Regions from separate parts of the Janthinobacterium kumbetense genome, predicted to be linked through region 2. Evidence: predicted binding sites of a transcription regulator. Region 2 holds the regulator's gene; each other region holds the start of a gene.

Region 1 (10,050 bases), on a different contig from region 2:
TGTTCCGCCGCCTGCAGGCGTTCGACGCCGCCGTCGCCGGGCAGCTGGACGGCGCGCTGCGCCTGGTCGCCAGCGACTTGCCGGCCGGCCAGCATGCGTTCGGGCAGGTGGCCGCCGCCGTGCTGGCGCCCGTGGGCGGTCCCTTGCTCGAAGGCTTCACTTTGCCCGCGCCCGCGCACTGGCGCAGCGCGCCGGCAGCCTGAGGCACTGCACCCTGCTTAAAACGCCGTGCGCACGGCCAGGCTGACGTTGCGCGGTTCGCCCCAGAACACGCCATCGAAGAAGCCCACGTTGCGGTAGTACTTTTTGTCGAGCAAGTTATTCACGTTCAGCTGCACGCTGGCATGGCGGTTGATGGCATAGCTGGCCATGGCGTTGACCAGCGCATAACCGGCTTGCGGGATGTTCGTCATCTCGCTTGACGGCGGACGGCCGTACCACGATTCGCTGTAGGTGGCGCTTTGCGCCGTCAGGCTGGCGCCCGCTTTCAGCCCTGCCAGGCGGCCGTCGAAACGGTAGCTGGTGGCCAGGCGCAGCAAATGGCGCGGCTGGGTGGTGGCGGCGCGGCGGCCATCGGCCTCGGCCGCGTGCAGATAGGTATAGCCGCCGCTCGCTTCCCAGGCGGGTGTTAACTGGCCGGAAACGTCGAATTCGAGGCCCTTGGCCGTCACGCCGGCGCCGTTGGCCACCATGGCCTGGCTGCCGTCGGGCAGCAAAAAGCCGGGCGGCACGGAACGGTCGAGTTCCGCCAGATTCTTTTTCTTCGTGTGGAACAGGGCGGCCGACGCGTTCAGCTTGCCTTCATAGAATTCCCCCTTGACGCCCAGTTCCGCATTGTCGCCCGTTTCCGGCGCCAGGAACTGGTTGTTGCGGTCCTTGCTCGTTTGCGGGTTGAACAGCTGCGTGAAGCTGGCGTAGGCGGAATATTGCTTGTTGATATCGAACACGGCGCCCACGTACGGCGTGACTTCATTGCGCGTTTCCACAAAGTCGCTGCTGCCCGTGTACACGCCTTGCGTGTTGTAGCTGCGCGTGTCCGTGCGATAGGTGCTGCTGCGCGCGCCGATGATCACGTGCAGCGGGTCGGCCAGGCTCAAACGCGTGGCCACATAGCCGCCCGCCAGGCGCGTCACGCTTTCCGTGTGCGAGCCATCCGGGGTGAACACGGGGCGGGGGACGTTGCCCGTCCAGCTGCGGTAATCTGGGATGAATTTCGAGTAATCGATTTTTTCCTTGCCGCCGATGGAGCGATCCTGGCTGTTGTCGCCATTCCAGCCGATGATGGCCGTGTGCTTGCGTCCCAGCAAGGTAAACGGCCCGCTGGCGTAGACGTCGAAATTGTCGCTGTAATTTTTGCCCGCGCCCCAGGCGCCCGTCCACAGTTCCATGCCTTTGCCCGTGGCGGGATCGGGATAACCTTTGCCCGCATACAGAACGGTGGTGCGGTTCGTGCTTTCCGTGCGCGCATAGCCGAGGTGCAGATTCCAGTTGCCCGGCAGGCGCTGGTCCACCGAGGTAAACACCGTGTGCTGTTTTTTGGCCCAGGTGCTCCATGGCGCCGTCCAGCTGGTGTTGCGCGGCAAATTGGCCAGGCTGCCGTCCGCGTTCCAGTAGGGCACGGCGCCCCAGGTGGCGCCCGTGGGCTGGTTGTCCTGGAAGTCGACGCCGGCCGTGAGCAGGGTGCCGGGACGCAGGTCCGCCTCGACGATGAGCATGCCGACCGTCTTGCGTTCGTGATACATGTCCAGGTAGGAATCGCGTTTTTGCCACGCCAGGGCCGTGCGCGCACGCACGCTGCCCTGCGGGTTCAGCGGCGTGGACAGGTCGGCCTCGACGCGCTGGTCATCCCAGCGGCCCATGATGAGGCCGGCGCTGGCCTGGAATTCCTTCGTCGGCCGCTTGCGTATCATGTTGATGGTGGCCGACGGGTCGCCCTTGCCGCCCATCAGGCCGGTGGCGCCGCGCACGACCTCGATGCGGTCGTACAAAATCGTGTCTTGCAATGGCGCATTGCCGCCGCGCGCCATGCCGTCGATCTGGATATTGTTGATGCCGAAGCCGCGCGCATAAAAGGTCGTGCGCTCCGTGTCATTCTGGCCAACCTGGATGCCCGTCGTCTGCGCCAGCGCCTGGTCCAGCCGCACGGCGCCCAGGTCGTCGAGCAACTGGCGCGTGATGACGCTGACCGATTGCGGCGTTTCGCGCAGGGACAGGTCCATGCGCGTGGCGCTGCGCGCTTCGCCTGTCGTGTACGACTGCGTGCCTTCCGTACTGGCCATCGACTGGCCCAGCACGGTGACGGCCGGCATGGTGACGTCGGCCGCAGCGGCGTCGGCGGCCTGGGCCGGCAAGACGGTGCCGGCGGCTAGGCTCAGCAGGGCGACGTGTAACAGGCGGGGGAGGGGGCGCAAGGCGGGCTGGCGCGAAGGAGGGAAGACTGTCGTCGATTGCATCATTTTCCTGGCATATTGTAGTTGTGTGTTTTCCTATCTCGTCTGGCGAGGTGCGCAGTAGCTGGGGGATGGCGTGACGCTGGCCCGTGGTCTGGCTTGGATAGCAGTTCCACCGCAAGGCCCGGCGCGTGCGGGCAGTGGAAAAGAAGGGCGCGCGATTCCCTTCACTTATGTGAATAAGAATCATTATCAATATAAGTGGTATTTGTTAAATAATCAAGCGTGCGCACCAAAAGAGTGCGGGCAGGAGTGGAGGGAGACCCGGAGCGGCGCATGGGCTGGCCTTCTGCGATAATGCAGGCGCTGATAAAATATTTTCCTCATTGAAAGAAATGCATGCGTACATGGATCGCTTGTGCCGGATGGTTGTGTGTCGTGTCGCTGGGCCAGGCCCAGGAGCACGCGCCGCCGGCTATCCCCGCGCCGCTGCAGAGCGCCAGCGTGCCGCCCGCCGCCGTCGCGCCACCGCCGCTCGTGCCGGCACTCCCTGCGCCAGCCACGCCCGTGGCGCCAACCGCGTCGGCGGGCGCGGAGGAAACCTTGCCATCGCAAACGGTGACGGTCACCGCCAGCAGCGACGCCAAGGCGCCGCGCGTGCGCTTCACGGCTTACCGCGACAGTTATCTGACGGCCAGGAAAGTGTGGCAAGTGTCGAGCGGCAGCGTGGTCATGGCCCTGCGCCTGATTCCTGCCAAGCTGAGCGCCACCATCGACGACGTGCGCGTGGCCTTGCAAGGCAATGGCGCTCCCATGCCGATCAAGGTGTCCGACGGCGGCGTGTTCGTCGTGCCGCTCAACGAAGACATCGCCGCGCAGGACGGTACTTTCCTGGTGAATAAGAGCAGGGGCGAGTTGACGGCGAATATCGTGCTCCAGCCGTCCGTGGCGCGCGATGCCTGGAACGTCAAGCGCGTGGGGCAGGTCTTGCAGGACGCCCGGCGCGCCGTGCGGGCCATCACGCCGTGGTACAAGCGGCCGTTCGCCAGCGACGTGCAATCGCTGGCGTTTTGCGCTGCCGAGCGGGGCAGCGCGCTGCAACTGGTCGAAGGCGAGCAGCTGATCGCCACCCTGCCCATGAACGAGGCCGCCGTCAACGACATCAACCAGCCCGTGTTTTGCAAGATTTTCGATGGCGAAGACAAATACCCGGGACACTACCGCGTCGTCTTGCCCGAGCAAGCCACGGTGCTGCTGCTGTAGAAGCTAGCTAGGCTGGCGCTGCACCATTTCCAGCGCCGCCGCCAGGGCCAGGTCCATCGTGGCCTGGTGAAAGATCAGCCATTGCGGCAACAGCGACAGCGCGTGGCGCCCATGTTCCAGGTCGCCTTCATCGACGGCGGCCCAGGCATGGTGCAGGCCGCTGAGCACGCGCGCATGCTGTTCGCGGTGGTTGGCCAGCGAGGGAAAGGCGATCTGCTCCATCAAATCCTCTTCCTCGCGGAAATCGCGTTCGACGGCCGCGATCAGCTCGCGAAACGCCATGCTGAAATGCTGGTCGCCCAACTGCTGCAGCCGCGCCAGTTCCTGAAACAGCGCCTCATGCGCCTCGTCGATGACGGGAACGCCCAGCGCCATCTCATCCTTCCAATCCGATTTACCCATGCTGATGCTCCAGGTTAAGTCCGTCACGGTGCGAAGCGGACTGTTCCAGTTTGGGCGCAGCAAAGGTGGAAATCCATGATCTGGATCAAAAGTACGGCGAAGAGGGGGAGCAAATCAAGGCAAAAATAAATGGGAGGAGAGAACAAATCCCCACCCGCAAAACAAAGCGGTTTTAACGATGCAATCCACTACCGAGCGCCGCTGAAAAACGCCGCTGGCAAGGCGCCGCGCCGAAGGCAGTACGAATGTACGACGAGGCACGGCAACGCAGTCAGCGACGTTTTCTCAGCCGCGCGTCTTATTGCTTAGGCCAGTGGGCCCACATGCCTTGCGCATCAACATTCGGCACCTGCAACTGCTGCCCGGCGGACGTCTGCATCGCGTCGCGCAGCACGAGGGGTACGAGCAGCAAGGCCGACAGGGCAAGGCAAGCCAGCACTTTGAGCGTCAACATGGTCGTCTCCCGGTGTCCCGGCGGCGGCGCGGGGATGCGGCGCCTGCCGGTCACTTCCTTATGTACTACCATGCTTGCAGTTTAGTTCATCTGATTGAAACTTCAATTTATTGCTGTGATGCACCGCACCAGTTCGCCCATTGCCAGGAGCTTATTTCGCCTTGCGGCTGCGCCGCGGCTTGCCTGTCGGGGGCAGGAAGGAATCGAACCACACTTGCGTCACGCCGGTATTTTTCGCCGCTTCGCGCTTGACGGCGGCCGTCGCATGGCCGCGCGCCGTGTTGGCGATGCGGTTGGCGGCGCTCAGGTACATGCTCATCCAGGGGTTTTTCATGGGAAGCCTCGCAGACAGTGGGTGGGGCGGCGCGAGTTTGTCGCCCGGCCGCCATGCCCCCACTGTAGTCCGATGGCTGGCGCCGACCGTGCGCCGGCCCACATAGCCGGGTGGCGCCGGCGATGGCTTGAGCCAGGTCAATACACGTCGCGGCGGTAGCGTCCGGCCGCCTGCAGGGCGTCGAGTCCCTCCTGGCCCAGCATTTCTTGCAGTACAGCATCGATTCCTGCCGCCATGCCTTGCAGGCTGCCGCACACGTAGACGATGGCCCCCTGCGCCAGCCAGTCGCGCAGCGTCCCGGCGTTGGCGCGCAGGCGGTCTTGCACGTATTCACGCTTGCCGGCATCGGCGCCATCGCGCGAAAAGACGCGGTCCAGGCGCGCCAGGTGGCCAGCGTCCAGCCAGCCTTGCAACTCTGCGCCGCAGACGCTGTCAAAAGCTTGCTGGCGCTCGCCGAACAGCAGCCAGTTGCGGGCCAGTCCCGCCCGCTGGCGCGCGCGCAAGTGCGAGCGCAGGCCGGCCAGGCCGGAACCGTTGCCGATATAAATGCAGGGCACGTCGACCAGGGTGGGGGCGAAGGCCGGATTGGCTTGCAGGCGCAGGCGGATGGCGGCGTCCAGCGGGGCGAAGCGCGTCAGCCAGCCGGAGCCGAGGCCATGGCCTTGATTTTCCTCGCCCGCATGGCGTTCCTGGCGCACCAGCAACTGCAGTTCGCCATCGGACGGCAGCGAGGCGATCGAGTAGCTGCGCGGCGCGTGATGAGCATTGCTGGCATCGCCATCGCTGCCGTCTGCATTGCAGGGAATGATTTCCGCCAGCGCGCCCGCTTCCCAGCTGGCGCCGGCCGGGCCCGTCAAGGTGATTTCATGCAGTTCGCCGCCCTGGCTGCCCGGGTTGAGCAGCACGCGGCGCGCCAGGCGCCACTCGGCATATGACGCTTCTTCCTGCACGCCGATGGCGTCGATGGCGCTGCCGCTGCAGCGGGCCAGCGCTGTGGACCAGTCGGCCAGGGCGGCGGGGTCGTGCTTGTCCACTTCGATCAGGGGGAACAGGGGCGTGGCGCCCAGTGCCTGCAATTGTTGCGCCAGCGCATGGCCGAAGCCGCAGAAGGCGCTGTAATGGCGGTCGCCCAGGGCCAGCATGCCGAATTCCAGGCCCGCCAGCGGCGTGCCGGAGGTGGCTTGCAGCAGGCGCGCGAAGCGGCGCGTGCCGTCCGGCGCCTCGCCTTCGCCAAAGGTGCTGGCGACGATCAGGGCTCGTTCGTACTGGCGCAATTGTGCGGGATCGAACCGGTCCAGCGATTGCACGTCGACGGCCACGCCCGCCTGCTGCAGGGCGCGCGCGCTTTCCAGCGCCAGGCGCTCGGCCTGGCCCGACTGGCTGGCGTAGGCCACCAAGGTGGGCAAGCCCGTGTTCGCCTGGCCTGGCGCGCCGGCGCCCAGCATGGCGCGCTGCGCCTGCACGGCGCGTTTCGCCTTGCGGCGGCCCAGGTACAGCATCCAGCCCGTGATGGCGAACAGGGGCAGGCCCAGGCTGGCCAGGGTGACGATGATGCGGCCCGGCAAACCAAAATACGTGCCCATGTGCAACGGATAAATGATGTTGACGAGGCGCGCGCCCAGCGCTTGCTGGCTGTACGGTTCGTTTTCCGTCACCGCGCCGTCGGCCGTTGCAATGCTCATGCGGCTGCGCGCCCGCTCGTGCGGCGCGTCGCTGGCCAGCCACGTGAATTGCACGGCTTCGCCGGCGCGTGTCGGCAGGCGCACGCTGGCCAGGGTCCAGCCGGGGGCATGCTGCTGGAAGCTGCTCCAGGCCGGGCCGAGGTCGACGGCCGGTGCTTCTTTCTTTTCCCCGGCCGGTCCCTTTTTCGCCGGCGCCTGCGCCACGCGGGGCGGCTTGCCGGCCCAGGCGTCGATATTGTCGCGCACCACGTCATAGCTCCAGTAAATGCCCGTTAGGGTCAGCGCCACGTACACCACCAGGCACCAGGTGCCGGCCACGGCGTGCAGGTTCCACAGGAAGGAGCGGCCTTTTAATGCAGGGTCGAAGGTCAGCCAGGTGCGCCAGTCCAGCGGACGGCGGGGCCAGCGCAGATACAGGCCGGACACGGCAAGTCCCAGCAGGCACAGGGCCAGCGCGCCCGCCACTTGCCGGCCCGGATCGCGCGGCAGCAGCAGCCAGCGGTGCAGCGATTCCGTCCACTCGAAAAAGCCCGCGCCCGTCAGCGCCGGCTGGGTGGCACCCGTGTAGGGGTGGGCATAAATCGACTCGCCGCGCCGCTGGCCGTTCTTCGGCGCGAAGAAGACGCGTGGCGCCGCGCCCGCCTCGGCATACATGGTGATGGAGGCGACGCGCTGGCCGTGTTCGGCAGCGGCAATGTTGCTCAACTGGCCAGGCGTCAGCGGCGCGCGGCTTTCCACAGTGACATGGCGCACGCCGGGATTCATGACATCGAGCAATTCATCCTTGAACGCCAGGGTGGCGCCGCTCAGGCCGATGATCACCAGCACTGTGCCGGCCGTGATGCCGATAAACCAGTGCAATTGAAACCACACCTGTTTCCAGCTCCAGTGCCAGCGCCGTTGCGGCGGGTTGGCGGCAGGCAGGCGTTGCTGTTGGCGGGTCTCCGGCGCCTCGTCGGCGCTGGCGCGCAACTGGGGTTGTGGAAGGGAGGAGGTCGTCATGGCGGCTTTCGATGGCGCCGCCATGCAGAGGCGTCAGGCATGGCGGGGAAGAAGGAAGGCTGACATTTTAACGCAAACGAGAATCATTCGCAAATGATGGAGCATTGGCACTGTTGCGCAAAATGCCCGCGGCAGGCCGGGATGATGCTTTTGATAATTTACATCGTCGTGAAATTGTGTGAAAATGAAAATCATTCTCATTCGTGATGCAGTGCTGACCCACTTGACCGGCAAGTATGGCAGCCCCTTTGTTTGTTTGCCCGTGTCCACCATTTCTCCCTCCCTCGATACCTTTAGCGACCTGTACGCCAGCCACCATGGCTGGCTGTATAACTGGCTGTGGCGCAAGCTCGGTTGCCGCGACGGTGCGGCCGACCTGGCGCAGGACACCTTCGTGCGCATGCTGGCGACGCAATCGGCGGACAGCCTGCGCGAGCCGCGCGCCTACCTGAGCACGGTGGCCAATGGCTTGCTGGTCAACCACTGGCGCCGCCTGACCCTGGAACGCACGTTCCTGGCGGCCCTGGCTAGCCATCCCGAAATGACGGCGCCGTCGCCGGAAGAGCGGGCCCTCGTGGTCGAAGCCCTGTGCCGCATCGACGCCATGCTCGATACCCTGTCGCCGCGCGCGCGCCAGGCTTTCCTGCTGGCGCAGCTCGACGGCCTGACGTATGCGCAGATCGCCGGCCAGCTGGACGTATCCGAACGCATGGTGAAAAAATACATGGCACAAGCCATGCTGCAATGCATGCTGTGCATGGATGATGTCGCCTAAGCCAGGCGCCGCCATGCCGCCGGCCGACTACGCCATCCTGCAGGAAGCGGCCGAATGGTTCGCCGTGCTGCGCGGGGACGATGCCGGTCCTGCCGACCAGCAAGCCTGGGAGCGCTGGCATGCCAGCTCGCCCGCCCACCGCGCCGCCTGGCGCAGGGTGGAAGCCGTCAGCGCCGAATTTCGCCAGGTGCCGGCGGAACCGGCGCGCCAGGCGCTCGACGCCGCAGGCCCGCGCCAGAGCGACGCCGCGCGCCGCAGCCTGGTCAAGGGCTTGCTGGCGCTGTGCCTGACGGCCGGCACGGGTGGCGCCGCGCTGCTGCGGCGCGATACGCGCAGCTGGGTTGCCAGCCTGCATGCGGGCGAAAAAACGCCGGTCGGCACCATCCGCCAGCTGGCGCTGGCCGACGGTTCGCAACTGTGGCTGAACACGGCAACTGCCCTCGACATCGATTACAGCGACACGCTGCGCCGCATCGCCCTGCATGGCGGCGAAATCTATCTCGCCACGTCCCGCGACAGCCGCCAGCCGGCGCGCCCGCTCGTGGTCGACACCGTGCACGGCCGCCTGCGCGCGCTGGGCACGCGTTTCAGCGTGCAGCCGCAGGGCGATGCCACCTTGCTGGCCGTCTACGAGGGCAGCGTCGAGGTGGCGCCCCGCGATGGCGGCGTGCCGCGCATCGTGCCGGCCGGCCGGCAAGTGCGCTTCGGCGACGGTCTCATCGGCGAGCCATACGCCGCCGACCCGAACGGGGCCGCCTGGATCGAGTACCGCCTGCAGCCGGAACAGATGCGGCTCGATGATTTCCTCGCGCAACTGTCGCGCTACCGGCGCGGCCACCTGGGCTGCGCGCCCGAAGTGGCCCACCTGCGCCTGGTGGGCAGCTACCCGCTGGCCGATACGGACCGCATCCTGGCGGCGCTGGAAGCGACCTTGCCCGTGAGAATACATCGCCTGCATGACTGGTGGGTGACGGTGGAAGCCCAGCTGCCGCAGTCAAAATAGTAAATGAGAATATTTCTCAAAAAGTGGTTCCCTTTTTGAAAAGTTGTTTGGCAAGGTAGAAGTAAGCTGCTCAACATCAATAAGGAATGCCGTGCCGCCGTACCCTGTCTCCCTGCCGTTTGCCCGCCGTCTGCTGCCGCTGTCCCTGGCCGCGGCGTTGCTGGCCGTGCCTGTCATGCATGCGATGGCAGCGGCGGCGGAAGAGACCGTGCACAGCTTCCGCATCGCCGCCGCGCCCCTGGGCCAGGCCCTGCGCCAGTTCGCGGGCCAGGCGGGAATCTTGCTGTCGGCCGAAGGCGGCTTGACGCAGGGCAAACGCAGCGCCGGCTTGAACGCCACCGTGGCCACGGGCCAGGGCTTGCAGCAATTGCTGGCAGGCACGGGCCTCGTGGCCGTGCAGTTGCCGGACGGAAGTTACATCGTGCGCCTGGCGCCCACGCCCCTGAGCGCCGACCTGGACGGGGAGGGCGCCGGCTTGCAAGTGCTGGCGCCCGTCACCGTGCAGGGCAGCGGCGACGATGGCTACCGCCGTACCAGTTCTTCCGCCGCCAGCCGCAACGACACGGCCCTGCATGACACGCCGCAGGCCGTCAGCGTGGTGAGCCGTGAATTGATACGCGACCAGGACATGCGCACCCTGGCCGACGCCATGCGCTACATGCCGGGCGTGGGCACGGCCGCAGGCGAGGGCAACCGCGATACGGCCGTGCTGCGCGGCAACAGCTCGACCTCGGATTTCTATCTG
Region 2 (10,050 bases):
GCAAGGCCAGGGCCTGGAGGGCATCGTCGACGGCGTGCGCTACCGCCTGGGCAATGCGGCCTTTGTCGCCGCCCTCGCCGGGCCGCCGCTGGGCGACACGGCCGTCGGCATGCAGGGCATGACGCCGCTGTACCTGGGCACGCAGGGGCGCTGGCTGACGCGCTTTTTACTCAGCGACGCGTTGCGCCCGGAAGCGGCTGACGTCGTCGCGTATTTCCACCGGCGCGGCAAGCAAGTCGTGCTGCTCAGCGGCGACCAGGAAGCGCTGACGCAAAGCGTGGCGACGGAACTGGGCATCAACACGGCGTGCGGCGAATGCCTGCCCGATGAAAAGCTCGATTTCGTCCAGCAATTGCAGGCCACGGGCGCCGTGGTGGCGATGGTCGGCGACGGCATCAACGACGCCGCCGTACTGAGCGGTGCCGACGTGTCCTTCGCCATGGGTTCCGGCGCCGCGCTGGCGCAGGCGCATGCGGACACGGTGCTGCTGTCGAGCCAACTGGTTTCCGTGCTCGACACGGCGAAAACGGCGGCGCGCAGCATGCGCATCATCCGCGAAAACCTCGGCTGGGCAACCCTGTACAATCTGACGGCCATCCCGGCCGCCGCGCTGGGTTTCCTCAACCCCTGGCTGTCCGGCGTCGGCATGGCTGCCAGCTCGGCCGTCGTCATCGCCAACGCCCTGCGCCTGCGGAAAGTCTAATGGAAGCTCTCTACCTCCTCATCCCCTTAAGCGTCGTGGTCGTCTTCATCGCCCTGTGGGTGTATTTCACGGCCTCGGACAGCGGCCAGTTCGACGACCTCGTCGGACCTGGCCTGCGCGTGCTGCAGGACGACGACACGCCGGCCAAGCCGGCGCCCGGCGAACCGCCGGCCTGACTTTTTCCCACGCAATACGCTGGCGCCCGCCAGCGCCGGCAAGCGTCTTTTGACACAGGTCAAGCAGCGCTTGCAGGGATCTTGCATGGCTTTTTTGATCGAAATATCACTTTATTTCGATGCCACTTCGCTACGCTTATTTCATCCGGGGAATTTTGATCCACATCAAAGTTTTTTCCCGGTCAAACACTTACTCTCTGGCCACCATCATAAATAGTAATTCCAGGGAGAGTCTTTGTGGATCAATCGCTGAACTATAACTACAAGATCGTGAAGCAATTCGCGGTCGCTACTGTGGTATGGGGCATCATCGGCATGCTGGTTGGCGTTATCATCGCCGCTCAGCTGGCCTGGCCTGCCCTGAACCTCGACATACCATGGCTGACATACGGACGCTTGCGTCCGCTGCACACGAATGCGGTGATTTTCGCCTTCGGCATCTGCGGCCTGTTCGCTACTTCGTACTACGTTGTACAACGCACCTGCCAGGTGCGCCTGTTTTCCGACAAACTGGCCGCCTTCACGTTCTGGGGCTGGCAAGCGGTGATCCTGTGCGCCGTCGTCACCCTGCCCTTGGGCATGACACGCGGCAAGGAATACGCGGAACTGGAATGGCCTATCGCCATCCTCATCGCCGTCGTCTGGATCGCTTACGCCATCGTTTTCTTCGGCACCTTGATCAAGCGCAAGGTCAAGCACATCTACGTGGCCAACTGGTTCTTCGGCGCCTACATCCTGGCCGTGACGATCTTGCACGTGGTCAATGGCGCCGTCATGCCAGCCTCGTTCACCAAGTCGTATTCCGCCTATGCGGGCGTGCAGGACGCGATGATCCAGTGGTGGTATGGCCATAACGCGGTGGGTTTCATCCTGACCGCCGGCTACCTGGGCATGGTGTACTACTTCATCCCGAAACAAGCCGAGCGCCCCGTGTACTCGTACCGTCTGTCGATCGTCCACTTCTGGGCGCTGATCTTCACCTACATGTGGGCGGGCCCGCATCACCTGCACTACACGGCATTGCCTGACTGGACGCAATCGATCGGCATGGTCTTCTCGCTGGTCCTCCTGGCACCAAGCTGGGGCGGCATGATCAACGGCATCATGACCCTGTCGGGCGCCTGGCACAAGCTGCGTACCGATCCGATCCTGAAATTCATGATCGTTTCGCTGTCGTTCTACGGCATCGCCACCTTCGAAGGTCCGATGATGTCGATCAAGACCATCAACTCGCTGTCGCACTACACCGACTGGACCGTTGCCCACGTGCATGCGGGCGCCCTGGGCTGGGTGGGCTTCATCACCATGGGTTCGATCTACTACCTGCTGCCGCGCCTGGCGGGCCGCACGCAGATGCACAGCACGCGCCTGGTCGACGTGCACTTCTGGGTGGCCACCATCGGCATCGTGCTGTACATCGCCGCAATGTGGATCGCCGGCGTGATGCAGGGCCTGATGTGGCGCGCGGTCAATCCGGACGGCACCCTGACCTACACCTTTGTCGAGAGCGTGAAAGCGACGTATCCGTACTACGTGGTGCGCGTGGCCGGTGGCCTGCTGTACCTGTCGGGTATGTGCATCATGGGCTACAACACCTGGATGACTCTGCGCGGCAGCAAACTCCCCGTCGCCCGCATTCCGGAACTGAACGCGGCGCACGCCTGATAGGAGCGAAAGCAAATGAAATTTTCACATGCATGGATTGAAAGAAACCCCTGGCTGCTGATCGCCCTGGTCACGGTGGTGATCAGCATCGGCGGCGCCGTCGAGATCGTTCCCCTGTTCTTCCAGAAGAGCACGACGGAACCCGTCGCCGGCCTGAAACCGTACTCGCCGCTGCGCCTGGCAGGCCGCGACATTTACGTGCGCGAAGGCTGCTACAACTGCCACTCGCAGATGGTGCGTCCGCTGCGCGCGGAAACGGAACGCTATGGCCACTATTCGGTCGCCGGCGAATTCGTCTACGACCGTCCGTTCCAGTGGGGTTCCAAACGCACGGGGCCCGACCTGGCCCGCGTGGGCGCGCGCTACAGCGACGAATGGCACCGCACGCACTTGAACAACCCGCGCGACGTGGTGCCCGAGTCGAACATGCCGTCCTACCCCTGGCTGGCGAAGACCAAGCTGGTGCCTGACGACATCATGCCGAAGATGCGCGCCCTGAAACGCCTGGGCCAGCCGTACAGCGATGCAGAGATCGCCGCCGGCCCCGCGCAGCTGCAGGACAAGACGGAAGAAGACGCCCTGGTCGCCTATCTGCAAGGCCTCGGTACATTAATCAAAACAAGGAATTAGCATGGCAATCGAAAACCTGTTTGACAGCGCCAGCAGCGTCATGACGGTGGTTTCCTTTACGACGTTCGTGGGCATCCTGTGGTGGACGTTCAGCCGCAGCAACAGCGACTTCGACGCGGCGGCACGTCTGCCGTTCGCCGACGACGCGCTCGACTATCCGGCCGAGGCCGAGACGACCCTGGCGAAGGAGCATAACCATGGCTGACTTTACCAACGGCTTCTGGAATATCTATGTGATCGTGCTGTCCCTGCTGGGCATCATCGGCTGCGGCGTGCTGCTGTACTCGCAGTCGAAAGTGAAAGTGCCGGCCGGCGCCCCCGCCGACGGCACCACGGGCCACGTCTGGGACGAGGACTTGAAGGAACTCAATACGCCGATGCCGCGCTGGTGGATGTGGTTGTTCTACATCACCATCGTCTTCTCGCTGGCGTACCTGTTCCTGTATCCGGGCCTGGGCAACTATGCCGGCAGCCTGGGCTGGAAATCGACGGGCCAGTACGAGGAAGAGCTGAAGAAGGCGGAAGCCGACTACGGTCCCTTGTTCAACAAGTACCTGAGCCAGGACTTGAAGACGGTGGCCGCCGATCCGCAGGCGCAAGCCATCGGCCAGCGCCTGTTCCTGACCTACTGCGCGCAATGCCACGGTTCGGATGCGCGCGGCAACAAGGGCTTCCCCAACCTGACCGACAAGGACTGGCTGTATGGCGGCGAACCCGACATCATCAAGACCACCATCATGCACGGCCGCAATGGGCAAATGCCACCGATGGGCGCCGCCCTAGGGTCCGAAAAGGATGTCGAGAACGTGGCCCATTATGTGCTGAGCCTGTCCGGCTCGACCTCGGATCCCGTCAAGTCGGTGCTGGGCAAGGCCAAGTTCGGCGCCTGCATGGCCTGTCATGGCGCCGATGCCAAGGGTAACCAGATGCTGGGCGCGCCAAACCTGACGGACAAGACCTGGCTGTACGGCGGCAGCGCCGACACCATCATGGAAACCGTACGCAAGGGACGCAGCAACACCATGCCGGCCTTCAGCGATTTCCTCGGCGAATCCAAGGTACACGTGCTGTCGGCGTATGTCTGGAGCCTGTCGAATCCGCAGGCACCCGCAAAGTAAAAATGGAACCTCAAGTCATCAAGATGTATGCGGCCCGCGAGCAAATCTACCCTCGCGAGGCCAAAGGACGCTACGCTACCTGGCGATGGGTATGCGTATGGCTTACCCAGCTCGCGTTCTACGGCTTGCCGTGGTTGACCTGGAATGGCAGGCAAGCCCTGCTGTTCGATTTGACCACGCGCAAGTTCTACATTTTCGGCGTCGTGCTGTGGCCCCAGGATTTCATCTATCTGGCGGCCCTGCTGATCATCTGTGCGTATTTGTTGTTCCTCGTCACGGCCATTGCCGGGCGGGTGTGGTGCGGGTTCTCTTGCCCGCAAACGGTATACACGGAAATTTTCCTGTGGGTCGAACGCCGCATCGAGGGTACGCGCAGCGCGCGCATGGCCCTCGACAAGCAGGGCCCCTCCGTGCGCAAGGCGTTCAAGAAGACGGCTAAGCACCTGGTATGGGGCGCCATCGCCCTGTGGACGGGCTTTACCTTTGTCGGCTACTTCACGCCGATCAAGGAACTGGCGCAGTCGGTGACCACGCTGAACTTCGGTCCCTGGGAATGGTTCTGGGTCTTGTTCTACAGTCTGGCAACCTACGGCAACGCGGGCTGGCTGCGCGAGCAGGTGTGCAAATACATGTGCCCCTACGCGCGCTTCCAGAGCGCCATGTTCGACCAGGACACCCTGATCATCACCTACGATGCCAAGCGCGGTGAACCACGTGGCGCCATGAGCAAGAAGGCCGGCAACAACGACAAGCTGGGCGATTGCATCGACTGTACCCTGTGCGTGCAGGTGTGTCCGACCGGCATCGATATCCGTAACGGCCTGCAGTATGAATGCATCGGTTGCGCCGCTTGCGTCGATGCCTGCAACAGCGTGATGGACAAGGTCGACCGGCCACGGGGACTGGTACGCTACAGTACCGACCATGCGATGGAAAACAACTTCAATTCGAAGCAGATACGCCAGCGCGCCATGCGCCCGCGCGTCTTGATCTACACTTCCATCCTGGCCCTGATCATCATCGCCGTGTGTACTTCGCTGGCCCTGCGCACGCCCCTAAAAATGGACGTGATCCGCGACCGCGGTTCCATGGGACGCGAAGTGGAAGACGGCATGATCGAAAACGTCTACCGCCTGCAGATCATGAACACGTCGGAGCAAAGCCAGCATTTCAAAATCAGCGCTTCCGGCTTGCCGGGCCTGACCTTGCTGACGCGCGAAGAAGTGACCTTGCAGCCGACGGAAACGCTGGGTTGGCCGATCCGCCTGCGCGTGCCGCACGGCGTGGGAGAGAAGGGCTCGAACAAGATTGCGATCGAATTGCAATCGCTGGACGACCCATCGCTGCATGTGCGTGAAAGCGCGGTATTCATCGTGCCACGTTAACAAGGAAAGGCGGACGGGGACCGGGTGCCCTCGCCGCCGCCACGAAGTTGCAGGAAGGCCGGTCCCCGCACGGGGATTGGCCGTTTACACAGGAGAAATACCATGTCCGACAGTCTGAAACTGCAAGCACCCGTTGCACCGTGGTACAAGCATCGCTGGCCATGGCTGCTGATGATCGGCCCCGGCCTGTCCGTGGTCGTCGGCAGCTTCATGGGCTATATCGCGTTTACGCAGCCCGATGCGCTGGTGGTGGGCGATTATTACAAGCAGGGCAAGGCGATCAACCAGGATTTGAAGCGCGACACGATCGCCAGCGACCTGGCGATGGATACGCGCCTGTCGTATGACGTGGCGCAAGCACGCCTGACCGGTTCCGTGCACAGCTTCGGCAAGGCCTATCAGGCGCCTTTGCAGCTGCACCTGGCGCATGCGACCCTGCCGGAAAAGGATATCAAGGTGCTGGTGCAGCCCGACGCAGCCGGCAATTTTTCCGTGGCGCTGCCGATGCTCGAGCGCAGCCGCTGGCAAGTGCTGGTGGAAAACGACAAACGCGAGTGGCGCCTGTCCGGCATCTGGACCTGGCCCCTGCAGCGCAGCATCGCGCTGCATGCGGACGAGGAACTGTAAGTCTTACTTGCAGACGTCCGTGCCGGCCGTAATGGCTTTTAACTTGGCCGGCTGCAGGATTTCAATTTCCCGGTTCGAGACGCGCAGCCAGCCTTCCTTCTTGAACTTCGACAGCAGGCGGCTGACGCTCTCGATGGTCAGGCCCAGGTAGTTGCCGATTTCCTCGCGCGACATGCGCAGCTGGAAATTGCTGCCCGAATAGCCGCGCGCTTCATAGCGCGACGCCAGGTTGACGATGAAGGCGGCAAAGCGCTGCGTCGCCTGCATATTGCCCAGCAACAGCATGACGCTTTGCTCGCGCGTGATTTCCTGGCTCATCATGCGGTGGAAATGGCGCAGCAGGGTCGGCATATTGCCCAGCAATTGTTCCAGGCTGGAAAACGGGATTTCACACACTTCGCTGTCTTCCAGCGCCACCGCATTACAGTGGTGGCGGTCGGCGCTGATGGCGTCCATGCCCAGCAGTTCGCCCGCCATCTGGAAGCCCGTCACCTGCTCTTCGCCGCCCGGATTGATCTGGTACGTCTTGAAATGCCCCAGGCGGATCGCATACAGGTTCTGGAACGAGTCGCCGATGCGGAACAGCGAGGCGCCGCGCACAATCTTGCGGCGGCGGCCGATGATCTGATCCAGCCTGTCCATGTCGCCCACATCGAGGCCCATCGGCAGGCACAATTGATGCATGCTGCAGGTCGAGCATCGCGCACGCAACGCCTCCACGTTCACGGTGGGCAAGGTTGGAGTGAGTAGCGCTTCAGTCATGTCGGTACCTTTTAGAAAATGCAACAACAAGTTTACTGCATACAGCCGCATACAGGGTTGCCGTATGCCAATTTCACCGTAAATTCGGCGAATAAACGACGTCCAGCCTTTAATTATATGGCAACATCGTCAAAAGCCCGTACGGGGCGGGCAATTTGCGCGGCGGCGCTTGCCAAGCTGGGGCATTGATAGGAAAATTCCTGACAGCATTATCTGCCGCCTGTGCCGCCCGGTACTGAAAAGGAAATCATGAAGCCTCTCGGCATTAAAGCAAAAGTCGCGCTGGCCACCAGCCTGACCTCGATCGCCATGATCGCGCTGGTCACCATGATCCAGGTGCAGCACATGCGCGACGACTTCACCCGAGTACTGCTGAGCCAGCAATCGTCCCTGATCACCCGCACCGCCGCCGAACTCGACGACAAGCTGGGCATGCTGCTGCAGATCGTCACCCTGACGGCCCGACAGCAGCCGCCGGAATTGATCGCCCGGCCCGCCCAATTGCGCGAATACTATTCGCGCCGCTCGATGCTGGTGCTGTTCGATGACGTGCTGGTGCTCGACGCGCATGGCGCCGTCGTGGCCGACATGCCGGAAGTGGCGGGGCGCGCCGGCATCAACGTCGCCGAGCGCGAGTATTTCCAGACCGTCCTGCGCACGCGCCAGCCCATGATCACCGAACCGATGCTGGGCAAGTCGAGCGGCATGCCCATCGTGCAGATGGTGGCGCCCGTGCTGGCCGCCGATGGCCAGGTGGCCGGCGTGGTGATCGGCGTGCTGCGCCTGTACAAGGACAACCTGCTGGGCCGCCTGCGCTCGGAAAAGATCGGCAAGAACGGCTATTACTTCATCCTCACGCGCGGCGCCGTGCCGCGCTACGTGCTGCACCCCGATACCAGCCGCTTGCTGCAACCGCGCAAGCCGAACGCCAACCTGACGACGACCCAGCTGCTGAAGGAAGATGGCGAAGGCAGCATGGTCAGCACCAACAGCCGCGGCATCACGGCCGTCAACAGCTTCAAGCGCCTGAAATCCGTGAACTGGCTGCTGGCCGCCTCGCTCCCCGTCGAGGATGCCTTCGAACCGTTCGATGGCGTGCTGTACCGATTGGTGCTGTGGAGCATCCTCGCCTCGCTGCTGGCCGCCTTTGTGCTGGGCTGGGTCACCGTGCGCCTGCTGTCGCCGCTGGTGCGCCTGCGCGACACCCTGCAAGCCCTGCGCACCAGCGGCAGCCGCTTCACGCCCGTGCCGGTGCAGCAGCGCGACGAGATCGGCGAACTGACGGAAGCGTTCAACGGCCTGATGAGCGAACGCGACCGCCTGCAGCAGGAGCTCGAATCGCGCGCGGCGGAGCTGGAACAGGAACGCGACCGGGCCGAGGCGGCCAACCGCGCGAAGAGCGATTTCGTGGCCAACATGAGCCATGAAATCCGCACGCCCCTCAATGCCGTGCTGGGCATGGTGTATTTGCTGGGCAATACCAGGCTCGACACGGAACAACGCAAGTATCTGACCATGGTCAGAGTAGCGGGCCAGTCGCTGCTGGGCATCCTCAACGACGTGCTCGACTATTCGAAGATCGAGGCGCGGCGCATGGAATTGTCGCCCGTCGAATTCGACCTCGATGAAGTCATGAATACCCTGGCCACGACGATGACGATGAATGCGGGCGAAAAGGAGCTGGAACTGGCCATCGCCGTCGAGCCCGACGTGCCGCGGCGCCTCGTGGGCGACGCCCAGCGCCTGCAGCAAATCCTCGTCAACCTGGCCGGCAACGCCATCAAGTTCACGGAGAGCGGCGAAGTGGTGGTGGCCGTCAGCCTGGCCGAGAGCGAGAGCGGCCGCGCCTGGCTGCGCTTCGAAGTGCGCGACACGGGCATCGGCATGACGGAACTGCAGCAACAGCAGCTGTTTGCCGCGTTTTCCCAGGGCGACCAGAGCATCACGCGGCGCTTCGGCGGCACGGGCCTGGGCTTGGCCATCAGCAAGCAGCTGATCCACATGATGGGCGGCGACATCGCCGTCGCCAGCAGCGAAGGCAAGGGCAGCCGCTTCTGGTTCAGCGTGCCCTTCGAGATGCTGGCGCAGCCGGCAGAAACGCGGCGCACGCCGGCGCTGGGCCAGCTGCGCCTGCTGGTGGCCGACGACAACCGCACCACGCGCGAACTGATCGTCAAGCTGATCGAGGCGTGGGGCTGGCTGGCCGACGAAGTGGACTCCGGTTTTGCCGCCATCGAACTGTACCGCGAACGCCTGGCGCAGCAGCAACCGTACGACGTGGTGCTGGCCGACTGGCACATGCCCGTCATGGATGGCCTGGCCACGGCCAAGGCCATCCGCCAGGCGGCCAGCGGCCAGCGCCAGCCCATCGTGGTGATGGTCAACGCCTTCGCCCGCAACCACCTGGAAGAAATCTCCAGCGCGGCCGAGGCCGACGTCGTGCTGATGAAGCCGATCACGGGATCGAGCCTGTTCGACGCCCTGCACCAGGCGCTGATCGCCAAGGACGACGGCGGCGAGCAACGCATGCTGCACCAGCCGCTGGGCACGGAACTGGCCGGCGTGCATTTCCTGCTGGTGGAAGACAATCATTTGAACCAGGCCGTGGCGCGCGGCATCCTCGAACACATGGGCGCCACCCTGGACGTGGTGGGCGACGGCTTGCAAGCCGTGGAACGGCTGCGCACGGAAGCGCTGCGCTACGACATCGTGCTGATGGACATGCAGATGCCCGTCATGGACGGCTTCAGCGCCACCCACATCATCCGCACGGAACTGCGCTTGCACCTGCCCGTGATCGCCATGACGGCCGGCGTGCTGGCGTCCGAGCGCGAGCGCTGCATGACGGCCGGCATCAGCGATTTCATCGCCAAGCCCGTGGTGGTGGAAGAAATGATGGAAGTCATCCTGCGCCACCTGCCCAAGCGCCCGCAAGTGCAGACGGCCGAGCCGGCACGCGTCGCCGATGAGGAAGTGTTTTCCAT
Region 3 (10,050 bases), on a different contig from region 2:
GCGCATCGCGCAGCAAGGGCGTGGCCATGATGCCGGCGCCGTTCACCAGCAGGTGCAGGGGGCGGCCGGTGGCAAGGAAGGCGGCCGCGAATGCGTCGATCGATTGCGGATCGAACAGGTCGAGCGCCGCGACCTCCACGCCGGCCATGCCGGCCAGGGCCGCTTGCGCCTGATGCTGGTCGCGCGCCGGCACCAGCACCCTGGCGCCGGCGCCAGCCAGCACGCGCACCGTTTCCAGCCCCAGGCCCGACGCGCCGCCCGTGACGATGGCGTGCACGCCGGACAGGTCGCGGCCAGCCAGCACCTCGCTGGCGGTCGTGGCCGCGCCGAAGCCGGAATGAAGGGGAATTTGCCTGTGATCGCCGTATGTCATGTCTGCCTCTGCATGTGGGTGGCCAGCGCGGGATGGCTGGCGACATGCGTATTTTGCGCGAGCAGTTCTGGACGGTGAATGGCGTAAAATCCGTAATACTATCGCTATCGTCCAGAATTGCCGCCACCATGGATTTGCTCTCCGATGTACTCTCGCTGTTTGATACGCGCAGCTCCTACTTTGCCGGCCTGAAGGCGGGAGGCGAGTGGGCCATCGATTTTCCGCCGCCGGACGGCATCAAGTTCAACGCCGTGATCGAAGGCGCTTGCTGGCTGACGGTCGCGGGTATCGACGCTCCCGTGCAGCTGCAGACGGGCGACTGCTTCCTGCTGGCGCCGGGACGCGCGTTCACCCTGGCCAGCACGCCCGGCTTGCCGGCCGCGCCAGCGCTGGAAGTGTACCGGCATACGCAGCAGGGCGTGGCCCGCCACGGCGCGCCGCAGCACGATTTCTTCCTCATCGGCGGGCGCTTCCACTTTGGCGACGAGGCGGCCATCCTGCTCGACTGCCTGCCGCCGCTGCTGCACGTGCGCGGCGATACGGACCAGGCCAGCGTGCTGCACTGGGCCTTGCAACGGCTGGCGCAGGAACTGCAGGCGACGGCGCCCGGCGCGGCGCTGATGACGCGCCACCTTGGCCACATGATGCTGCTGCAAATGCTGCGCCAGTATCTTGAAGCGCAGGCCTCGCACCCGGTGGGCTGGCTGTTCGCGCTGGCCGATCCACGGCTGCGCGCCGCCATCGAGGCCATGCACGCGCAACCGGCGCGGCGCTGGACCTTGTCGCAGCTGGCTGCCGTCGCGGGGCAGTCGCGCTCCGCCTTTGCCTTGCACTTCAAGAAGCGGGTGGGCGTAACGCCGCTCGACTATCTGCTGCGCTGGCGCATGCGCCTGGCCACGCGGCGCCTGAAGGGCGGCAGCGCACCCGTCACCTTGATCGCGCAGGCGCTGGGCTACGATTCCGACAGCGCCTTCAGCCACGCCTTCAAGCGCGTCATGGCTTGCTCGCCGCGCCAGTACCGGCTGCGCCACGCGGATGCGCAGGCGTAAAAAAAACCCGCGCTTGCGGGTTTTAATCATACAAGGTCAGCGCGCCGGCACCGGCGGCAAGGCCGCCACCGCCAGCAAGGCAAACGGTCCGAGAAACAGGCCGATGCCGAACCACAGTCCCCCGTGGCGGCCGCGCCGGCTGGCCAGCAGCCAGGTGGCGACCGCAAACAAAAACATGAAGATCAACAGTATCGCCATTGCCACTCCTTGCCATGCGGAAAGCCCAGTGTAGCCCACGGGCGCGCCCGTGGCTACACTGCAATTAGCGCTGCACCTGCATCAGTATCACGCGCTTGCTGCTGCCATCGGCTGGCGGCGCGCTTGACGGCGGCGGCGGGCTGTCGCACGAGCCGCAGGAACCGCAACCGCTGCCGCAGCCCGGCGCCACCTTGAAGAAGGTCGACATCTTCGCTTCATCGAGGCCGCAGCGCACGAGGCCCCGCACGATGGCGCGGCGCACGCCCGCCGGCAGGTACTTGGTTGAAAAATGCAACAGCGCGGCTGCGACGATCAGGGCGACGATGAGGGTTTGCCACATGGTTTTCTCCTAAGCGCCCAGCATCAGGGCGACACGGTACGTGATGAACGAGGCGGCATACGCCAGGGCAAACATGTAGCCGGCCATCAGCAGCGGATAGCGCCAGCCGCCCGTCTCGCGCTTGACCACGGAGAGCGTCGACAGGCACTGCGGCGCGAACACATACCAGGCCAGCAAGGACAGCGCGGTCGCCAGCGACCACGAATGGGCGATCAGCGGCTCCAGGGTGGTGGCCAGCGCGTCGCCCGTTTGCGACAGCGCATACACGGTACCCAGGGCGCCCACGGCCACTTCGCGCGCCGCCATGCCCGGCACCAGCGCGATGCAGATCTGCCAATTGAAGCCGATGGGCGCGAAGATCACTTCCAGGCCGCGGCCCAGGATGCCGGCCAGGCTGTAGTAGATCGGCGGGTGGATGGCGTTATCCGGCGCGCCGGGGAAGGTGCTGAGGAACCACAGGATGATCATCAGGCTCAGGATGATGGTACCGACGCGCGTGAGGAAGATCTTCGCGCGCTCCCACAGGCTGACGGCCAGGTTGCGCAAGTGCGGCCAGTGATAGGCGGGCAATTCCAGCATCAGCGGCTGGTTGCCGCGCACGCCCATGCCGCGCTTCATGACCCAGGCCACGGCCATGGCCGAGATGATGCCGGCGAAGTACAGCACGAACAGCACCAGGCCTTGCAGGCTCAGATAGCCCCATACCTGGCGTTCCGGGATGAAGGCGGCGATGATCAGCGCATACACGGGCAGGCGCGCCGAACACGTCATCAGCGGCGCGATCATGATGGTGACCAGACGGTCGCGCGGATTCTGGATGGTACGCGCCGCCATCACGCCGGGAATGGCGCAGGCAAAGCTCGACAGCAGCGGGATGAAGGCGCGGCCGGACAGGCCCACGCCGCCCATCAGGCGATCCAGCAGGAAGGCGGCGCGCGGCAGGTAGCCGCAGTCTTCCAGGCTCAGGATGAAGAAGAACAGGATCAGTATCTGCGGCAGGAACACCAGCACGCTGCCGACGCCGCCGATGATGCCTTCCACCAGCAAGCTTTTCAGGTGACCGTCTGGCATGTTCGCCGTCAGTACGGCGCCCAGGTGGCCCACGCCATCGGTGATCATTTCCATCGGCGTGGCGGCCCAGGCAAACACGGCCTGGAAGATCAGGAACATCAGCACGGCCAGGATGATGGGACCGAACACGGGGTGCAGCACCACGTCGTCGATCTTTTCCGTCAGGTTGCCCTTGTCGCTCGTGTCATTGCTGACGGCGGACAGGATGCGGCGCACTTCGCGCTGGGTTTCTTCGACGGTGACGGCATCGATGGCCGCCAGCGGTTTCGCTTCCACGGCCGGCAGCGGCAGCATGGCGTCGATGGCGTTCAGCAAGGCTTTTTCGCCATCGTGCTGCACCGCCACGGTTTCCACCACGGGCATGCCCAGTTCCTGCGACAGTTTCACCGTGTCGATCAGCATGCCGCGCTTGCGCGCCACGTCCGTCATGTTCAGCGCCAGCAGCATGGGCAGGCCCAGGCGCTTGACTTCCAGCACCAGGCGCAGATTCAGGCGCAGGTTGGTGGCGTCGACCACGCAGATGATGGCGTCCGGACGCGGGTCGCCGCGGCGCAAGCCGCCCACCACGTCGCGCGTGATGGCTTCATCGGGCGTGGTGGCCGACAGGCTGTAGGCGCCCGGCAGATCGAGCAGGCGCACGGGCTTGCCGGCTGGCGAGGTGAAATGGCCTTCCTTGCGCTCGATGGTCACGCCGGCGTAGTTCGCCACTTTCTGGCGCGCGCCCGTCAAACGGTTGAACAGGGCGGTCTTGCCGCAGTTCGGATTGCCCAGCAAGGCAATTTGTGGCTGATGCGGCGGCTTGTGCACGCCTGCATCCACGATAGTTTCGACAGCACCCATGGTCATTCCGGTTGAAGCAGCGGTTGAATCGTAATCAGCGCCGCTTCGAAGCGGCGCAGTGCGAACGTGGCATTGCCGACCTTGATGGCCAGCGGATCGCCGCCGGGAATGCCGCGCTTGAGCATGCGGATTCGTTCGCCGGGAACGAACCCCAGCTCCATCAGGCGGCGGGCCAGGTCGACGCCGTCCTCCGTCTGTCCTGCCGTGTGGGGCGTGATATGCAACACCGTGCCGCTCTGGCCGACTGCCAGCGCATCGAGCGTCATCATGGGTGGAACTAGAGTCATGAGCAAATTCCGTTCAAATTAAGAACACCTGATACCGGCGACGGCGCAAGGCGCCTTGCACCGGTTCCAGGTTTGTGAGGTAAAACGCAACTGTTGCGCATTACCGACAAGCGGCCATTCAATCTGTCCAGACGGTGACCGTCCGAGACAATACCAGCATTATAAACATGAATGCGAATAGTTTTTATTTAGCCCGGAGAGCCGCCCCCATCAAGGGCTGCGTCATTCGGAAACATGGCCTGTGAAGCTGCGGCGCCAGGCCGCCAATTGCCGCACACTTGATCAAAATCACTTGCATTGTCCCCCGCTTTGCGCGACAATGAAACGTAATGATAATGATTCTCATTAAAACACTAGCAACAATGCTTTCCAGCACTAGTGTCTGCTCATCCTCTAGCCAGAAGGTGTATCAATGATTGTATGTGTCTGCAACAACATATCTGATCGTGAAATCCGTCAAGCCGTCGATCTTGGCCTGTCCAGCATGGCCGAACTGCGCCGCGACCTGGGCGTGGCCACCTGCTGCGGCAAATGCCACACCTGCGCGCGGGAAGTGCTGAACGATCACCTGAACGCCACCGTGGCGCTGCAAGAAACCGTATTGATGCGAGCTGTACTGACAAACTAAAGAAAGCGATGAACGCCATGACGATGATGCCCCCGCCCGTAACGGTGCAGGCCGTGCAGCAATTTGCCGACTTCGACAAGAAGCGCAACAAATTCGCGCCGCTGATGGCCATCGTCGTCCTGCACATCGCCGGCTTTTACGCCATCCAGAGCGGCCTGCTGAGCCGTGTGGTCACGGCGGCCATGCCGACCATCACCACCATCAGCATCATCGCCCCGCCGGCGCCGCCCAAGCCGCCAGCACCGTCCGTACCGAAAACCGTGGAATTGAGCGCCCCCGTGCCGCGCGCCGTGATCCCGCCGCTGCCGCTGATCGCCGTGGCGCCGAGCGAACCGACGATCACGCCGCCGCAGCCGACGCGCGCCGAAGCGGCACCGGTTGCCACCGCCGCGCCGACAGCGCCATCGACACCGTCGCCGACGCCACCGGCGCCGTCGACGCCGCGCACCGTCAGCAGCGTCGAATACATCAAGGCGCCGCAACTGATCTACCCGAATCTGTCGCGCCGCCTGGGCGAGAGCGGCACCGTGGTGTTGCGCATCCTGATCAATGAAAAGGGCTTGCCCGAGCAAATCCTGATCCATAAATCGACCGGCTACGGCAACCTCGATGAAGCGGGCCGCCAGGCAGCCCAGCGCGCGCTGTTCAAGCCGATGATCGAAAACGGCAAGCCTGTTCCCGTGTACGTGTTAGTACCGCTGACCTTCCAACTGAGCTAGCCTTCCGGCGGCCCTTGCGCCGCTGCCAGCCCGCAAGCACCGCACCCTGTGCCCTGCTTGCTTTTTTGCGCCCTGTTTTCTGTACCAGTCAAGCAACTGCTTGTTTCAGTCTGCCAGCCTACATCCCCGGGCCAGGCAGACTTTTTTTTGCGCGCTACATCTCCGCCCACATCCTGAGCAGGTTGTGATAATGCCCCGTCAAGCCCACCGTCGCCGGCGAATCGCCGTGTTCTCCGCGCACGCTCTGGATGTTTTGATCGAGCTCAAACAGCATGCTGCGCTTCCAATCCTCGCGCACCATGCTTTGCGTCCACAGGAAGGAGCAGATGCGCTCGCCGCTGGTGACGGGCAGTACCTGATGCACGCTGCTCGACGGATACACGATCACGTCGCCGGCCGGCAATTTCACTTCATGCGTGCCATACGCGTCGACCACCACCAGCTCGCCGCCTTCGTACTCGTCCGGCTCGCTCAGGAACACGGTCGACGAGACGTCGGCGCGCATCGATTGCATGCCGTTTTTCGGCGTGCGGATGGCGCCGTCGATATGCAAGCCGTAGTGCTCGCCGCCCGCATAGCTGTTGAAGAACGGCGGCAGGATGCGCAGCGGCAGCACGGCTGAAAAGAACAGGGGATTGGCCATCAGCGCGCGGCTGACGATCTCGCCCAGTTCCAGCGCCAGCGGCGAACCTTCCGCCAGCTGGCGGTTGCGCTTGACTTGCGCGCCTTGCGCCCCGACGCTGGCGCGCCCGTCGACCCAGTCCGTCTGCGCCAGGCGCTGGCGAAACTGCGTGACCTGTTCCGGCGTCAGCACGCCGGGTATATGCAGCATCATCTTGCTATCCTTTTTCAGTAAATATCGCTGCCTGATTATCGCATCGCCGGCAGCGGCCAAGAAGACACAAAAGCAAGAACGGAGCAACATTTCCCGCCTTTTCAGCGCGGCCATGCAGGCGCGCCAGCAGCAGCAAAAAAGCGCCAGGAACGCGAATGAGAATGGCCATCATTTTCCTTAGCAAATAAAAAACGGAAAAATGTGCCAATCCATTTGAGAATGGGTTTTATTCGCACGATATTTACGTTAAAAAGACGGAAAAATGCCGTTTACCGCCCGAAATCGCCCATATTTTGCGCTATCATGCGGGCATAGCGAAACCGGCAACCTGCGCGCCACCAGGCAGCCAGCGCCACCCGGCAGTGAACGCCAGCAGCCTCCGGTTTCATCATCGAACGCGACACAGAACAAAGGAAATCCCATGAAGGGCGATAAAGAAGTCATCCGCATGCTCAACGCACAGCTCACCAACGAACTGTCGGCCATCAACCAGTACTTCCTGCATGCGCGCATGTACAAGCACTGGGGCCTGGAGAAGCTGGGCAAGAAGGAATACGAAGAATCGATCGGCGAAATGAAACACGCCGACAAGCTGATCGACCGCATCCTGATGCTCGACGGCCTGCCGAACCTGCAAGCGCTGCACAAGCTGCTGATCGGCGAGAACACGCCGGAAATGCTGGAATGCGACTTGAAGCTGGAACGCGCCGCGCACGCCACCGTCAAGGAAGGCATCGCCATCAGCGAAAAAGCGGGCGACTACGTCTCGCGCGACTTGTTCCTGATGATCCTGGAAGATACGGAAGAACATATCGACTGGCTGGAAACGCAGATCGACCTGATCGCCAAAGTCGGCATCCAGAACTACCTGCAAAGCCAGATGGCGATTGAAGAGTAATTTTTCTTCGAGGCAGATAAAAAAACCGGCAATCGCCGGTTTTTTTACGTCCGCGCCTTTACTGCGGCACGGTATCCTTGAACGATGGGCGTTCGGACAATTTGTCGAACAGGCGCGCCAGCGCGGGGTGATCGGCGCGCCAGTCGATTTCCGGGAAGCGGAAGCTGAGCCAGCCCAGGGTGCAGCCCACGGCCACGTCGGCCAGCGTGTAGTTCTTGCCGGCGCAATATGCGCTCTCGCCCAGGCGCGCTTCCAGCGCCGCCAGGCCCAGGGTGACTTTGTCCAGCTGGCGCGCGATCCAGGCCGCGCTTTGCTGCTCGGGCGGGCGCTGCGTGCGCTCCAGGCGCACCAGCACGCCCGCGTCGAGAATGCCGTCGGCCAGCGCTTCCCAGTTCTTGATATCGGCCCGCTCGCGGCCGTTGCCGCCGGCCGGCAGCAGCTTGCACACGGGCGTGAGCGTGTCGAGGTATTCGACGATGACTTTCGAATCGATCAAGGTGCTGCCATCCTCCATCACCAGGCAGGGCACCTTGCCCAAGGGATTGGCCTGGGCGATGCGGGTTTCCGGCACCCACACGTTTTCCAGCTCGAAGACATAGTCGAGCTTTTTTTCCGCCAGCACGATGCGGGCTTTGCGGACATACGGGCTGGCGAGGGAACCGATCAGTTTCATAGGTACTTTAAGGTAAGGGAGCAGCAAGCAGTATAGCATCGGCGGCAGCGCTGTTTGGCAGCACGCGCCCGGCGGCCCCTCGTGTGTGGCAGGCACGCCGCATCGGCGCCGGATTCGGCCAGATTGCGCTGCGCCGGCGGCCAACGGACGGCTGGCCAGCGGCCAGCGGTGGTAAAATCGCCCTTTACTGTGGCGCCGTCAGTGTTGCTGTATTGCAATAGCCCTGCCCTCCCCGCGCGCCACACGCCAACCGTTTCTTTAACTTGCGTCCGCTCTCATGACTTCTACTACTCCGTATTCCACGCTGTCGGCCCTGTCTCCGCTCGATGGCCGCTACGCCAGCAAGACCGATCTGCTGCGCCCGATCCTGTCCGAAGCCGGTTTCATGCACCACCGCGTGAAAGTGGAAATCTCCTGGCTGCAAGCGCTGTCGCAAGCCGGTTTCGCCGAAATCAAGCCGTTTTCGGCCGAAGCGAGCGCCCTGCTCGACAAGATGGCAGCCGACTTCTCGGAAGCCGACGCGGCCCGCATCAAGGCCATCGAAGCGGTCACCAACCATGATGTCAAGGCCGTCGAGTACTGGCTGAAGGAACAAGTGGCAGACGTGCCGGAACTGGTGGCGGCGTCGGAATTCATCCATTTCGCCTGCACCTCGGAAGACATCAACAACACTTCGCACGGCATGATGCTGAAAGCGGCCCGCGATGGCGTGATGCTGCCGGCCTTGAACGGCCTGGTGGCAAAGCTGACGCAAATCGCGCACGACAATGCGGACGTGCCGATGCTGTCGCGCACGCACGGCCAGACGGCCAGCCCGACCACCCTGGGCAAGGAATTTGCCAACGTCGTGGCCCGCCTGCAGCGCGCCGTAAAACGCATCGAGCAAGTGGAAATCCTCGGCAAGATGAATGGCGCCGTCGGCAACTACAACGCCCACCTGTCCGCCTACCCCGGCTTCGACTGGCCGGCTTTCTCCAAGGCCGTCATCGAACAGCGCCTGGGCCTGGTGTTCAATCCGTACACCATCCAGATCGAGCCGCACGACTACATGGCCGAGCTGTTCGACGCCTTCGCGCGCGCCAACACGATCTTGCTCGACCTGAACCGCGACATCTGGACGTACGTGTCGCTGGGCTACTTCAAGCAAAAACTGAAAGCGGGCGAAATCGGTTCCTCGACCATGCCGCACAAGGTCAACCCGATCGACTTCGAAAACTCGGAAGGCAACCTGGGCCTGGCCAACGCCGTGCTGAAACACCTGTCGGAAAAACTGCCCGTCTCGCGCATGCAGCGCGACCTGACCGATTCGACCGTGCTGCGCAATATCGGCGTGGGCCTCGGTTACACCCTGCTGGCCTATGACAGCTGCCTGCGCGGCTTGAACAAGCTGGAAGTGAACCATGCGCGCCTGGCGCAAGACCTGGACGCGACGTGGGAAGTGCTGGCCGAGCCCGTGCAAACCGTGATGCGCCGCTATGGCATCGAAAACCCGTACGAGCAGCTGAAAGAGCTGACGCGCGGCAAGGGCATCTCGAAAGAAGCGCTGCAAACCTTCGTCAATGGCCTGGCCATTCCGCAGGATGCCAAGGACGTGCTCCTGACCATGACGCCGGCTAACTACATCGGTATCGCCGCGCAATTGGCCAAAGCCATCTAAGCAGTTTCCACATGGGGATCCTCACGATCCCACTCCCGCGGGGCGGCCAGCACACAAATGCTGCCCGCCCCGCGGTTTTTCCGGCAATCTTTCTTGTAGAATCTGCAGCACGCAGCGCAATTTGCTTTTCTTTGGTATATTAGGCCGAATTAGTCCTAACACGTACTACTTTCAAGAAAGCCGTCGATGCAACGCTACACCACCACCGCCATCATCCTGCACTGGCTGACCGCCCTGCTGATCATCAGCGCCTTCGTCATGGGCCTGGTCATGGTCGACATTCCCGGCCTGACGCCCACCAAACTCAAATATTTCTCGTGGCATAAGTGGCTGGGCGTGACCGTGCTGGCCATCGCCGCCATCCGCCTGTTATGGCGCAAGGCCAACGTGCCGCCACCACACCCTGCCAGCATGGTGGCCTGGCAAAAGAAGGCGGCCGACGCCATGCACGTGCTGCTGTATATCCTGATCTTCGCCGTGCC

Evidence for each region. Region 2 encodes FNR, which switches genes on or off when oxygen is low (the NO sensors DNR and NnrR bind a similar motif). Its sites were predicted from a motif close to TTGATNNNNATCAA; they were not measured.
Region 1: a site for FNR is predicted at 4,131-4,144, ahead of NCG91_RS22295 (bacteriohemerythrin). Genes of this name have one in related genera too.
Region 3: a site for FNR is predicted at 4,437-4,450, ahead of NCG91_RS22855 (FeoA family protein). Genes of this name have one in related genera too.

The regions. Positions count from the first base shown of each region.
Region 1 is NZ_JAMQGR010000009.1:172,800-182,849, forward strand. Features, by position in the region: gene NCG91_RS22280 (nucleotidyltransferase domain-containing protein) at 1-203, shown strand, start outside; gene NCG91_RS22285 (TonB-dependent siderophore receptor) at 219-2,453, opposite strand; gene NCG91_RS22290 (hypothetical protein) at 2,790-3,653, shown strand; gene NCG91_RS22295 (bacteriohemerythrin) at 3,657-4,055, opposite strand; gene NCG91_RS22300 (hypothetical protein) at 4,354-4,509, opposite strand; gene NCG91_RS22305 (hypothetical protein) at 4,661-4,843, opposite strand; gene NCG91_RS22310 (PepSY domain-containing protein) at 4,981-7,527, opposite strand; gene NCG91_RS22315 (sigma-70 family RNA polymerase sigma factor) at 7,790-8,302, shown strand; gene NCG91_RS22320 (FecR domain-containing protein) at 8,292-9,305, shown strand; gene NCG91_RS22325 (TonB-dependent siderophore receptor) at 9,397-10,050, shown strand, end outside.
Region 2 is NZ_JAMQGR010000002.1:719,384-729,433, reverse strand. Features, by position in the region: gene NCG91_RS10700 (heavy metal translocating P-type ATPase) at 1-703, shown strand, start outside; gene ccoS (cbb3-type cytochrome oxidase assembly protein CcoS) at 703-879, shown strand; gene ccoN (cytochrome-c oxidase, cbb3-type subunit I) at 1,117-2,544, shown strand; gene ccoO (cytochrome-c oxidase, cbb3-type subunit II) at 2,560-3,174, shown strand; gene NCG91_RS10680 (cbb3-type cytochrome oxidase subunit 3) at 3,176-3,379, shown strand; gene ccoP (cytochrome-c oxidase, cbb3-type subunit III) at 3,372-4,292, shown strand; gene ccoG (cytochrome c oxidase accessory protein CcoG) at 4,295-5,677, shown strand; gene NCG91_RS10665 (FixH family protein) at 5,780-6,304, shown strand; gene fnr (fumarate/nitrate reduction transcriptional regulator Fnr) at 6,308-7,066, opposite strand; gene NCG91_RS10655 (response regulator) at 7,316-10,050, shown strand, end outside.
Region 3 is NZ_JAMQGR010000010.1:77,009-87,058, forward strand. Features, by position in the region: gene NCG91_RS22830 (oxidoreductase) at 1-373, opposite strand, end outside; gene NCG91_RS22835 (AraC family transcriptional regulator) at 502-1,422, shown strand; gene NCG91_RS22840 (hypothetical protein) at 1,459-1,620, opposite strand; gene NCG91_RS22845 (hypothetical protein) at 1,685-1,960, opposite strand; gene feoB (ferrous iron transporter B) at 1,970-3,871, opposite strand; gene NCG91_RS22855 (FeoA family protein) at 3,874-4,158, opposite strand; gene NCG91_RS22860 ((2Fe-2S)-binding protein) at 4,571-4,786, shown strand; gene NCG91_RS22865 (energy transducer TonB) at 4,804-5,505, shown strand; gene NCG91_RS22870 (Fe2+-dependent dioxygenase) at 5,660-6,340, opposite strand; gene NCG91_RS22875 (hypothetical protein) at 6,345-6,509, opposite strand; gene bfr (bacterioferritin) at 6,762-7,238, shown strand; gene NCG91_RS22885 (glutathione S-transferase N-terminal domain-containing protein) at 7,297-7,911, opposite strand; gene purB (adenylosuccinate lyase) at 8,189-9,568, shown strand; gene NCG91_RS22895 (cytochrome b) at 9,755-10,050, shown strand, end outside.